One region of the Martelella lutilitoris genome, then DNA from elsewhere that is predicted to be linked to it. Evidence: predicted binding sites of a transcription regulator. Region 1 holds the regulator's gene; each other region holds the start of a gene.

Region 1 (3,207 bases):
ACGAAATGCCGGAGAAAAAGCCCGTCTTGCGTCCGAGCCGCGCAAGCGCGACCGCCGTGTTGCAGACCGCGCCGCCCGCGTAAGGGGCAAAGGCAGGCTCGCCCCTGTCCGTCTCGCGCGGCAGCATGTCGATCAGGGCTTCCCCGCAGCATAAAATCATTCATCTTCTCCCAATTTCTGTAAGGCGTCCGTGCGCCGGGTCGCGGCAGTTCGCCCGCCAACCGAGGCGGGCGTCCCCTCCCCTCAGACGATCAGTTCCTCAAGCCCGCCGCGCGCCCGCGACCAGTCCATCGGATGGTCGAGGAAGGCGCCGACGGCATCGAGGGTCGCCTGATCGGCGAGCCCGTCCTTGCGCGCCACAGCAAGCACGTCCTTCCAGGTGGCGATATAATGAAGGGCAACGCCGCCTTCGCGGAAACGTCTCTCCGCCTCGCCGAAAATCCCATAATAGAACAATGCCATGCCGTGTTCCACCACGCCGCCGGCTGCGCGGATGGCATTGATGAAGTTGAACATGGAACCGCCGGCCGTCGTCAGGTCCTCGATCACCAGAACCCGTGCGCCCTTCGGCAGGTGGCCTTCGATCTGCGCGTTCTTGCCGTAGCCCTTCGGCTTCTTGCGCACATAGATCATCGGCAGTTCCAGCCGGTCGGCCAGGAAGGCGGCGAAGGGAATGCCGGCCGTCTCGCCGCCCGCCACGCAATCGAATTTCTCGAAGCCCGCATCGGCAAGCACCCGGGCGGCGGCAAAGTCCATCAGCGTGGAGCGGATGCGCGGATAGGAAATCAGCTGCCGGCAGTCGATATAGACGGGGCTGACCAGGCCGGAGGCAAGCTTGTAGGGCTCGTCCGGCGAAAAGTGAACGGCGCCGATTTCCCACAGCATGCGCGCCATCAGATCGCCCATCACCGCGGGCTCCGCGAAACTTGCTCTGCTCATCTCAACAATCCTCTTGTGCTGCGGCTTTTCGGGATGCGGGGAGGCGGCATCCCTGAAAAGCCCTCTTGCCGGCGCGAAACTCCGCTGACGGCCGCCCGATGTCCAATTGGACAATCGGGCGTGAAAAATCAATCGCCGCAGGGCTGTTTCAACAGAGCCGAACGGCTGACCGGGACAGCATAGCGCAACCGGTTACGCCCGCAATGACGGATATTAAATCGTTTAGAAAATCTTTTCGGCTGTTTCGTTGACGCAGCTAGACTTCCATCGAATAGCCCGCGCCGCGCACGGTGCGGATCACATCCGGCATTTGCGAGAAATTGAGCGCCTTCCTCAGTCGACCGACATGCACGTCGACGGTACGCTCGTCCACATAGATGTCATGGCCCCATACGCCGTCGAGCAGTTGCGCGCGTGAAAACACCCGGCCGGGCGATGTCATCAGGAATTCGAGAAGCCTGAACTCGGTCGGGCCGAGGCGGACTTCGCGCGCCTTGCGGTGCACCCGGTGGGTCTCGCGGTCAAGTTCGATATCGCCGCATTTCAGCACGCTGGAGAGCACTTCCGGGCGCGCGCGCCTCAAGATGGCCTTCACCCGCGCCATCAGCTCCGGAGTGGAGAACGGCTTGACGACATAATCATCGGCGCCGATCGCCAGGCCCCGCACCCGCTCGCTCTCCTCGCCGCGCGCCGTCAGCATGATGATCGGCAGGCGTTCGGTCTCCGGCCGCATTCTCAGGCGGCGGCAAAGCTCGATGCCGGAAACGCCGGGCAGCATCCAGTCGAGCAGAAGCAGGTCGGGCACCCGCTCCTGTAGCCGGATTTCGGCCTCGTCGCCGCGCATGATGGTTTCGACCTCATACCCCTCGGATTCGAGATTGTAACGCAGCAGAACGCTGAGCGCTTCCTCGTCTTCAACAACTGCGATTTTCGGAACCATAGGACGTATGTCTCCCTTGTCTCAAACGGCTTCTAAAGATCATCGGAACCGACGGCCGGGGAATTGTCGTCCTTCGGACGCTCTCCCTGCGGCTGGGAGCCGGTGGCGATGTAGTAGATCATTTCTGCGATATTGGTGGCGTGGTCGCCGATGCGCTCGATATTCTTGGCGCAGAACAGAAGATGGGTGCACGAGGTGATGTTGCGCGGATCCTCCATCATGTAGGTCAGGAGCTCGCGAAACAGCGAGGTGTAGATCGCGTCGATCTCGTCGTCGCGCTCGCGGATGGAGCTCGCCTTGTCGGCCTGGCGCGATGTGTAGGCGTCGAGCACTTCCTTCAATTGCAGGAGCGCCAGTTCCGACAGATGCTCAATGCCGTGGGCAAGTTTGCGCGGCACCCCGGAGCCCTGCACCGAGATCACGCGTTTGGCGGTGTTCTTGGCCATGTCGCCGACGCGCTCGAGATCGGAGGCGATACGGATAGCGCCCATGATTTCGCGCAGGTCCGCTGCCACCGGCTGGCGCCTTGCGATGATGACGACCGCCTTTTCGCCGATCTCGCGCTCCGCCTCGTCCAGCACAAGATCGTCCTTGATCACCTTTTCGGCAAGCTCGGTATCGGTGTTGACGAGTGCCGAAACCGACTCGCTTACCATCTCCTCCGCCAGGCCGCCCATTTCGGAAATGCGGCGCTGGAGATATTTCAGCTCGTCATCGAATGCCGTCAGAATATGCGAGGGAGCCATGTCTGTTCCTTCCTTGGCGTGAGCGTGCGGCAACCGCCCCTCAGCCGAAACGTCCCATGATGTAATCCTGGGTGCGTTGGTCCGCGGGATTGGTGAAAATTGTGTCGGTGTCATTCTCCTCGACCATATGGCCGAGATGGAACATGGCCGTGCGTTCGGAAACGCGCGCGGCCTGCTGCATGGAATGGGTCACCATCACGATCGTGTAGTTCTCTTTCAGCTCCGAGATCAATTCCTCGACGCGTGCGGTCGCGATCGGATCGAGCGCCGAGCAGGGCTCATCCATGAGGATCACCTCGGGATTGACGGCAATGGCGCGGGCGATGCACAGCCGCTGCTGCTGGCCGCCGGAAAGGCTGGTGCCCGGCTCGTGAAGCCGGTCCTTCACCTCGTTGAACAGGCCCGCCTTGATCAGGCTGGTCTCGACGATCTGGTCGAATTCGCCGCGATGGCGGGCCAGCCCGTGGATGCGCGGCCCGTAGGCGACATTCTCGTAGATCGACTTCGGGAAAGGATTGGGGTTCTGGAACACCATGCCGACGCGCGCCCTGAGCTCCACCACATCGATCCCCGAGGCGTAGA
Region 2 (3,207 bases), 1.0 Mb from region 1:
AGAGGCAGAGCGACTGGGCCACATAGTCGGCAGTGAAATTGACGCCCGCCTGGCGCAGATAATGCGCATAGGCGCGCAGAACGTTGACCTGGCGGGCATCGAGACCGGCAAGCAGGACCAGCCGGTTGAAACTGTCATTGTCGACGCTGCCGGTAAAGGCGGCGGCAAAGGCCTCCTCGAGGCGGTCGCCGTCGGCCTCAAGGTCAAAGGCCGGCGAGCCGTCGACCAGAAGCTCCATGTCATGGAGAATGACCTCGACGGGCCCGGCGCCGCCTTGCTCCAGCGTCAGGTCGAAGGTGCGTTCGGAAATCACGGTGAAGCCGAGGTTTTCCAGAAGCGGCACGCGCCGCGACAGGGCCAGATGACCGCCGGCGTGGAAAATCTTGAGCCGCAGCTCCTCCTCGCCGTCATCATTGACGGGGCGGTAGAAGGCGATGCGAATGCCGCTTTCGGCCGCGGTTTCAATCAACGGCAGGTCGGCAACGGCCTCCTCCGGGGAAAATGCCTCGTGGTAGGCCTCGTTTGCATCGAAATCGGGCGCTCCGGGGCCGGCGAGCGAACGGAAATGCTCCGACCAGTCGGCTGCGAGCCTGCGGACGGCCGCTTCCAATTCGACCTGCGGCACCTCGGGCGTCTTCTCCTCGCTGTGGCGGCCGATGATGAACTGGACGCGGGCCGAGCGGCCTTCCGGAAACGAGGGATAATAGGCGGAGACATGGCCCTGATAGACCTCGGCGAGATATTCCCCGACCTTCTCCCTCAGGCGCGCGTCATAAAGATTGCGCGGAATATAGACGAGCACGGAGACGAAACGGTCAAAACCGTCGATCCGGCTCAACACGCGAATACGCGGCCGCTCGGCCACATCCATGATCTGTTCGGCAAACTCGGTCAGCTGCGGCACCGGCACCTGGAACAGTTCGTCGCGCGGATAGGATTCAAGGATATTCTGCAGCATGCGCCCGGCATGGCTCTTGGGCTCGAAGCCGAAATGACGCGAGACCTCGGCAAGCTTGGCGCGCAGCAGCGGAATGCGCGCGGCAGACTGGGTATAGGCGGTGAAGGTGAAGAGGCCGACAATGCGCAGTTCGCCCACGACCCTTCCATCCTCGCCGAAGCGCTTGACGCCGATATAGTCCATATAGGTGCGCCTGTGGACGATCGAGGTCGTATTCGCCTTGGTGACCAGAAGAAGCTCCGGGCCTTCCAGAAAGGCGAGGATCTCCGGCGTGGAGACAACCGGGTTCGTCCCGCGCCGCAGGACCCGCATCTCGGGATCGGAGAGAATGCCGATGCTGGAGCCGGCCACATGCTCGACCCGTCCGGAGCCGCCCTCGTCGATATAGGCCAATTCGCGCATGCCGAGAAAGGTGAAGTTGCCGTCGCGCAGCCATTCCAGGAAGTGTTTTGCCTCCTCGGCGCCCGCTTTCAGGCCCTCCGGCGCGCGCGCGTCCATCTCATCCATGGCCGTCTTCAGCTTCTCGAGCATCGCCGGCCAGTCGTTGACGGCAAGCCGCACATGCGCCATCACATAGTCGAGCCTCTCCTTCAGCCGTGCGCGCGTCTCCGGCGAAAGCGCGGCCACATGCACCTGCACATGGCTGATGCGATCTTCGGGCGCGTGCTGGATTTCCGGCGAGAACGCGGTGACGGAACGACCGGATCCGGCAATCAGGATCGGATGGACGGCAAGCAGGATATCGTTGGTGAACTCGCCGATCTCGGCCATCACCGAATCGTAGATGAAGGGCATGTTCCGGACTGTCACGGTGATCACATCGGTTGCGATGCCCGAAGGCGCGATGCCGGAGACCGGACCGACGGTGACGCGGGCCTCTGCGCCATCGAAGGCGCCGACCTCGCGCGCGGCGTGCACGGCCGCCTGTGCCAGCATTGCCGCATCATAACGCGCAAGGTCCTCGGGGCTTGCCCGCTTGAACATGGAAAAAGGATTGATGAAGGGCTGATCGGCCGCAAGCGCTGCCTTTTCGGCGGCGGCCATCATGCCCTTGCGCATCTGATCGGATTTGTTTTCCATGTTTCCTCCAGCGTGTTCTTGTTTGTCAGTCGCCGGGAACGGCATTTGAAGCCGCCTTGTTGTCCCGGCCCTCTTCGACCTTTAACGTCGCCGTCATGACACTGGCTTGACAGCGCCCTCCAATAGGCGATTTAGAGCGTAAATGAGGCAAATGGCAAAACATTTCCGCTTTTTTGATCGCAATGGTTGCAAACCCGACAGAGGATTTGAAATGACAGCAAAAACCGGCGCCGTCATCGCCATATCCAGCCATGTCATGCGCGGCGCCGTCGGCAACCGGGCGATCGTCTTCGCTCTCGAAACGCTTGGGCTTGCAACCTGGTCCGTCCCCGCCATCGTCCTGCCCTATCATCCCGGCCACGGGGCGTCCACCCGGCTGACATTCGATGATGCCGGCTTTGCCCGGGCGCTCGCGGAGCTCGGCTCAAGCCGCTGGCGCGGCGAGATTTCCGCCATCATCAGCGGCTATATCGCCGGCCCGCGACAGGCCGAGGCGATCGCCGCGCTGGTTGAACGGCTCAAGGCGGACAATCCCGGGGTCACCTATCTCTGCGATCCTGTGAGCGGCGACGAGAGGGGGCTCTACGTGCCGGAGGAAACCGCCGCCGCCATCCGCGACCGTCTTCTGCCGCTCGCCGATATCGCCACGCCGAACCGGTTCGAACTCTCCTGGCTGACTGGCCGGTCGATCGACGACAACAGCGCGGCGGTGGATGCCGCGCTTGCGCTTGGCCCCCGCGAGGTGGTCGTGACCTCCGCCCATGCCTTTATCCGGGACGGCGTGGCGGCGCTTTACGTGGACGACCGCCAGGCGGTGCTGGCCGAGCACGGACGGCTGGAAAACCCGCCCAACGGACTGGGCGACCTGTTCTCCGCGCTCTATCTTGCGGCACGGCTTGCCGCACTTTCTCCCGCACAGGCACTGGAGAAATCAACGGCGTCGGTCTACGAGGTCCTGGCGCGCGCCGTTCGCGAGGGCGCCGACGAGCTGCAGCTTGAACGCAACACGTCCGGTTTTACGGCCCCTTTTGCAAAAGTTGGCCTTCGTCAATTGATGCATCCGGCCAGGCACCGTAGAAGAAAATGATGCGCGGCGATGCGCAAAAGCATGAGGATCAAGACAGATGGACGCGTTTCCCAAACCCCTTCTCGACGGCTACAGGAGCTTC
Region 3 (3,207 bases), 2.1 Mb from region 1:
AGCATGACCCGCTGGACGTAATAGGTTGTCAGCGCCCCCACCTCTTTTCCGGTGCGCGCCTGCTCGGCGTACTGAACCCGGAATGCATCGGCCAGCAACAGAAGGACCGGCGCGGCAATCAGGTAGAAGAAGAGTACAAGGAGAACGATGGCGAGCAGTCCCGCCGGCTCGTTCGCCGCAATGCGGCTGTAGTAAAGCCAGCGATGGATCCGGCTTTTGCCCCTGACCGCGGGCACAGTCGTCCCCGGTGGCGATCCCGTGAAAGATCCCATTGAAGTTTACCTCGGCTGTTGCGTGTGTGAGTGAGCGGCGCCGTCGGGCGCCGCCGCTTCGGCTAGGCTCTATTCCGCCATGGCATTTGCCCTGCCCATGACGTCGCGCACCGTCGCCCAGCTGTCCTTGTAGGAAAGCGGAATGAAATTGGTGTCGCCATTGAATTCCGCCTGCATCTCCGGCGGGAACAGAAAGCCGAAAAAGCAGCGTTCCAGGGCGGATGACAGCTCCGGATCGAGATCATGCGCATAGACAAACGAGGATGTCGGAAAGAGCGGGCTTTCATAAATGATCCGCACGCTCTCGGGATCGATCATGCCCCTGTCCGCCATGCGCTCGTAGACATCCGACGCGACGGCGGCCATGTCGTAATCGCCGGCGACCAGTCCAAGCAGGGACTTGTCATGTCCGCCGGACATGATCGGCATATAGTCGATGTCGGGTCGCAGCCCCTGTTCGGGGAACAGGGCCCGCGGCGCGAGGTTTCCGGAATTGGACAACGGACTGGAATGCGCCACCCGCCGGCCCGCAAGGTCGCTGAGCTTGTGATAGGGAGACCCCTTGCGCACCACGGCGATCAGACGATAGCCCCGGACCTCGTCGCCTATTCCCTTGGTGGCGAAAGGCACGGCGCCGGCCTCGCGAACGGCCGTGACCGTCGATCCCGTCGCGAACCCGGCGAAATGCAGACGGCCCGATTTCAGAGCCTCGATTTCGGCGGCACCGGTCAAGACGGGATAGTAGACTATCTGCCGTTCGAGGCACTGGCCCAGGTGGTTGGTGAAAGGCTTGAAGAGCTCGGCGTAAACCGCCGGATCCTCGATCGGCGCATAGGCCCAAACCAGCGTCGGCGGGTTCCTCCACAACGCCGGATCGGCGGGAAGGTCGGCGACGAGATCATTGTTGCAGTCGCTGTATGGCGCCGCCAGATAGGGTCTGGCGCATTGCTCGGCATTCGCGCCCGCCATGGCGGCCGACGCGCAAACGGCAATGGCGCAAGCCAGCAAGCCTGTTCTTCCTGCGTTCGTCAAAGTATAGTCTCCTCCCGGGCCAGGAGAACGCGCGTGCGGTTTCGCCTTGGCCCTTGGGAGAAGAGACTAGGCGGATTTTCTGTCAGAGTCCTGTCATGGGAAGAAATGCGAATACTATTAGTTGAAGACTCCGAGGACCTTGCCGACGCCATTGCGACAAAGCTGCGCCGCGAGGGGCACGATGTCGAACATGTCGGCGATGGCGAGCGCGGCGAGGACTATGCCATGAGCGACGGTTTTGATGTCGTCATCCTCGACCTCAACCTTCCGAAACGCGACGGTTTTGAGGTTCTTTCGGCGGTGCGTCGGAGCGGAAGCAGGACGCCGGTTCTGGTCATGACAGCCCGTAACCAGATTGCTGACAAGGTGGGATTGCTCGATCTTGGCGCCGACGATTACATCGTCAAGCCCTGCGATCTCAGCGAGGTGGCGGCTCGGGTGCGCGCGCTTGCACGCCGCAGCAGCGGCATAACCACGGGTGAGATCGTCTTTGGCGACCTCAGACTGGACATCAATAACCGGGCGGCCAGCCTTGCCGGCGCGCCGCTGGAGCTCGGCCGCCGCGAATACGATATGCTCGAGGCGCTGGCCAAAGCGCCTGGCACGCCGGTCAACAAGGAACATGTCGTGGTCAGGCTTTTCGGTCATGATGACGCGGGCACGCCCAATGCGGTGGAACTGCTGGTCTCTCGTCTGCGAAAAAAACTGCAGGGCGCCCAGGTCGAGATCGTCACGCAGCGCGGCGTCGGCTACATCTTGCGGCAAATAAGCAGCCAAGGTTAAGACGTCTGCCCAAGAGGAGAAACCGGAGCAGGAAATGACCGACGGCCTTTCAATCCGGCAGCGGCTGGCGCGCCTTTCGATCGAAAAAGCGGTGATTGCAAGCGCCGGGTTCGTGTTTCTTCTCGCCGGGGCCCTGATCTACAACACCGCCTACAACAACGCCTATCGCGCCGCCGATGAGGCCTTTGACCGCGTGCTGGGAGCGGCAGCCCTGGCCATCGCCGATACCGCCGCCTATGAGAACGGCAACGTCATCGTCGATATCCCCTATTCGGCCTTCGCCATCCTGGGAACGACCCAGATGAACAGAATATTCTATCGGGTCGTGGCGCCAAACGGGTCGGTCGTCACCGGTTCTCCGGTTCTGGGCCTCGATATCGAGACGCCGCAGACCCCCTCTCTCAGGCTTTCAGACGGAACGATGGACGGCGAGCCGGTGCGCATCGCGGCCGTGGCGCGCTACAGAACCGACGCGACAACCGGAGATGCGGGATGGATTGACGTGTTGGTCGCCGAAACGCGGGAATCACGCAACGCTCTGACCAGCCATCTTATCGTCGACTCGCTTGTTCCCGCAGCGGCCGTCGCGGTCGCCGCCTTTCTCCTTATGTGGGGCGGCATCCGCCTTGCGTTCCGGCCCCTGCGCTCGGTGGCGAGGGTTCTGCGCAACCGAGCCCGCTCCGACCTCAGCCCGATTTCACGGGACGTCCCCAGGGAAATCGAAACGCTCGTCGTCGCACTCAACGATTTCATGGCCCAGCTCGCCTCGACGCTGGAGGGGCTGCGGCGCGTCACGGCCGATGCCGCCCATCAGCTTCGCACGCCACTTGCGGCGCTGCGCGCGCAGGCAGAGGTCGCGCTCGACGAAACCGATGCCCGGATCATGCGCGACAGGGTCGCGAGGATCCATCGCAATGCCGCAACGGCCAGCACCTTGGCAAACCGGTGGCTCACGGACGCAACGCTTCTGCACAAACTCAAGATGCGGGAGGCGGAGACCGGCGACCTCTCCGACTATGTCGAGGAAGCACTGAACCGCATCGGCAGCAATGGCGAGTTCGCGGAAGGTCTTCGCCGCATGGAATTCTCCCGCCCGGACCAACAGGTCCTCATCGACGCC
Region 4 (3,207 bases), 930 kb from region 1:
GCGCGCCGATCCGTCCCCTGTCGCCGCCATAGACAAGGCGCTTGACGTCCGCCCAGGCAGCGCTACCGATCATCTCGAAGACCTGTGCGGCAAGTACCGCCATATCGCCATAGGCGCCGACTTCGTCCAGCCTTCGGTAGAGCGCGCGGATGGCAGCCAGTGCAATCCAGCCGCCCGAGCCCGCATCATCGATCATCAGCCCGCGCCCGCCGATGCGAAGCCGCGATCCGTCAGCCCTGAAATGGCTGCCGATCACACCGGTGCCGGCCGAAACCAGATGGCCTTCGCCGGGCGCAAAGAGAACGCGGTAGGCGAGTTCGATATCATCGACCAAGGTAAGGCTGTCGGCCACGATGCCGGTTGTTCGCGTGAAGAGCCCGGCGATGTCGTCAAAGGCCTCCGGTCCGTAGCCGGAAAGCCCGATCATTGCGGCATTGAGAGGATGCGGCAGGCTTACGCCGATGCGGGTGAAACTTGCCTCGAGGCGGGCCCGGTCGCCCGGCGCGGCAAGGAGCGCGCTCGCGCCCGCAGCGGTGCCGCGCCTGACGGGGCTTCCCTCAGCATCGACCACGACGAAGCGGGCGCCCGTGCCGCCGATATCGCATCCGAGGAAGAAACCGCCCATCGTCGCAAGCCTTTACGGGATCGAAGCCAGCCATTCCGGCGTTGCGAATTTCTCGTCCGCCAGCGCCCCGGCAGCCCTGTATTCGTCCGGCGTCACCTTGCCGTCGCGCCCGCCGTTCAGTTCCATGAAGGTCGCCTTCATCCGGTCGATCACCGCCCGGCGGTCGAGCCCGGTCTGGCTGCGGACGGGATCGACCCGCTTGGCCGCGCTCTTGGTGCCCTTGTCGGAGAGCTTTTCCCGGCCGATCCGGAGCACCTGCATCATCTTGTCGGCATCCATGTCATAGGCCATGGTCACGTGGTGCAGCACGGTGCCGCCGCCATAGCGCTTCTGCGCTGCGCCGCCGATCTTGCCCTTCGAGCTCGCAATGTCGTTGAGCGGCTTGTAGAAGGCATCGACGCCCAGATCATTGAGCGCCTTCAGCACCCAGTTGTCGAGAAAGGCATAGCTGTCGGCAAAGCTCATGCCGTCGACCAGTTCGCCCGGCGCGTAGAGCGAATAGGTAATCGCCGTGCCCGGCTCGACGAACATCGCGCCGCCGCCGGTCACCCGGCGCACGGTCTGAACGCCGAGCCTTTCGGTTGCTTCCAGGTCCACCTCGTTCCTCAGGGACTGGAACGCGCCGATGATGATGGCGGGGCGCTCCCATTCCCAGAAGCGCAGCGTCGGCGCGCGACGGCCTTCGGCAACGGCGCGCGCCAGGACATCGTCTATGGCGAGATGCATGGCCGGGGTCTCCGCGCCGGTATCGATGATCTCCCATTCGAAATCGCGCCAGGTCTTGGCAACGCCCAGCGCCCGGCGCACGGCGATCGCCACCGATTCCAGGCTGAAGCCGATCAGGGCGGCATCGGGCCTGAGCTTTGCCTTCAGCGCCGCCACCATGGCCTCGGCCGAACTCGTCGCCTGCAGGCCCTCAAGGGCGGCGCAGAGGTCGGAAAGCGCCTCCGGCGGCTCGAGGAAGAAGTCGCCGGCGATCTGGACGCTGGAAAGCCTGTCGTCGCGCAATTCGACGTCGGCGACCACCAGCTTGCCGCCGGGAACCTTGTATTCGCCATGCATGATGTGAAACTCCTGCCTTGCATTCAAAAGCCGGAAAACCGGTCGCCCTTCCATAGACCCGCCCGTCCGCTTCGCGCAAGCCGGCCCCTTTATGATCCCTGTCATGGAATGGTCGTGAAAATCGGTCTATCTGGTGACGGTGAGAGAAAGGGAGGAGAAGGTCATGGTTGCCTTCGAGCATTTTGCCGACATGGACGATGTCTGGGGCCTGACCGAGCGCGTGGAAAGCCTGCGCGACCTGGTGGCAAACGAGGCACGCCCGATCCTGCAGGGTTTCGGTCCGGAGGCCGCGTCGCTGCCGGGCATCGTCAATCTGGCGCATTACCTGGCATTGCGCCACCACGACGTGCGCCCGCTGCAGCGCGCGCTGATGCGCCACGGGCTTTCCTCGCTCGGCCGGCTGGAAAGCCGGGTCCTGCCGACGCTCGATGCCGTGCTTGTCGCCCTTGCGGCGCGGTCCGGACGGCAGAGCCCCGTGCCGCTGCCATCGTCGGAGGCGTTCTTCGCCGGCGAAGCGCGACTGGAACAGGCCACCGACCTGATGTTCGGTCCGCCGCCGGCGCACCGGCGCAGCCGCATCATGGTGACGCTGGCGAGCGAGGCGGCGGAAGACCCGGCCTTCGTCGCCGATCTCGTGCGCCGCGGCATGGATATCGTCCGCATCAACTGCGCCCATGACGGACCGGAGGCCTGGCGGGCCATGGCGAAGCATGCGCGGGCGGCGGGCGATGCGGCCGGGCGGCGCATCACCGTTCTGATGGATATCGCCGGCCCCAAGATCCGCACCCAACAGGTCCTGCTCGCGGAACGCAAGCTGAAGGCCAATGTCGGCGACCGCATCCGCCTGGTGGCCTCGGGCGAACCATCGCTTTTCGATGATGTCCGCTTCGCCGTCAGCGTATCGCTGCCGGAAATGGTGACGCGGCTGAAGGTCGGCGACCGCGTGCTCTATGATGACGGCAAGCTGCAGACCGTGGTGACGGAGGTTGGCGACGGCATGGCGGTGATCAGGGTCGAACGCGCCAAGGCCAACGGCGCGCGGCTGAAGCCGGAAAAGGGGCTGAACCTGCCCGATACAGCGCTTGGCCTTTCGCCGCTGACGGCCAAGGACGAGGGCGATATTTCGACCGTGGTCGAATGCGCCGATATGGTCGGCTATTCCTTCGTCTCGCGCCCGGAAGACCTCGACCTGCTCGATCGGGAACTCGGCGCCGGCGGCAACGGCAACCCTGGTCTCGGCGTCGTTGCCAAGATCGAGCGGCCGGAAGCGGTGAAGAACCTGCCGGCGCTGATCGCGCGCGCCGCCGGAAAAAGGGAGTTCGCCGTCATGATCGCGCGCGGCGATCTTGCCGCCGAGATCGGTTTCGAGCGGCTGGCAGAAATGCAGGAGGAGATTCTGTGGATCTGCGAGGCGGCAGGCATTCCGGTGATCTGGGCGACGCAGGTGCTCGAAAATCTGGTCAGGACCGGCGTGCCATCGCGCGGCGAGATGACCGATGCGGCCATGGGCGCGCGCGCCG

Evidence for each region. The regulator PhoB, encoded in region 1, activates phosphate uptake and scavenging genes when phosphate is short. The targets are predictions, from matches to a motif close to TGTCATNNANCTGTCAT.
Region 2: JET14_RS02040 (NAD-glutamate dehydrogenase) is a predicted target of PhoB. The motif match lies at 2,134-2,150, and genes of this name have one in related genera.
Region 3: phnD (phosphate/phosphite/phosphonate ABC transporter substrate-binding protein) is a predicted target of PhoB. The motif match lies at 1,385-1,401, and genes of this name have one in related genera.
Region 4: JET14_RS01535 (pyruvate kinase) is a predicted target of PhoB. The motif match lies at 1,787-1,803, and genes of this name have one in related genera.

What each region holds. Positions count from the first base shown of each region.
Region 1 covers NZ_CP066786.1:3,764,939-3,768,145, forward strand. The annotation lists gene JET14_RS17910 (carbohydrate kinase family protein) at 1-160, opposite strand, end outside; gene JET14_RS17915 (orotate phosphoribosyltransferase) at 244-939, opposite strand; gene phoB (phosphate regulon transcriptional regulator PhoB) at 1,196-1,879, opposite strand; gene phoU (phosphate signaling complex protein PhoU) at 1,912-2,625, opposite strand; gene pstB (phosphate ABC transporter ATP-binding protein PstB) at 2,666-3,207, opposite strand, start outside.
Region 2 covers NZ_CP066786.1:429,928-433,134, reverse strand. The annotation lists gene JET14_RS02040 (NAD-glutamate dehydrogenase) at 1-2,038, opposite strand, end outside; gene pdxY (pyridoxal kinase) at 2,250-3,125, shown strand; gene JET14_RS02030 (carbonic anhydrase) at 3,163-3,207, shown strand, end outside.
Region 3 covers NZ_CP066786.1:1,640,011-1,643,217, reverse strand. The annotation lists gene JET14_RS07765 (ABC transporter permease) at 1-236, opposite strand, end outside; gene phnD (phosphate/phosphite/phosphonate ABC transporter substrate-binding protein) at 342-1,304, opposite strand; gene JET14_RS07755 (response regulator transcription factor) at 1,410-2,087, shown strand; gene JET14_RS07750 (sensor histidine kinase) at 2,122-3,207, shown strand, end outside.
Region 4 covers NZ_CP066786.1:316,913-320,119, forward strand. The annotation lists gene JET14_RS01525 (N-acetylglucosamine kinase) at 1-625, opposite strand, end outside; gene JET14_RS01530 (lipoate--protein ligase family protein) at 638-1,687, opposite strand; gene JET14_RS01535 (pyruvate kinase) at 1,851-3,207, shown strand, end outside.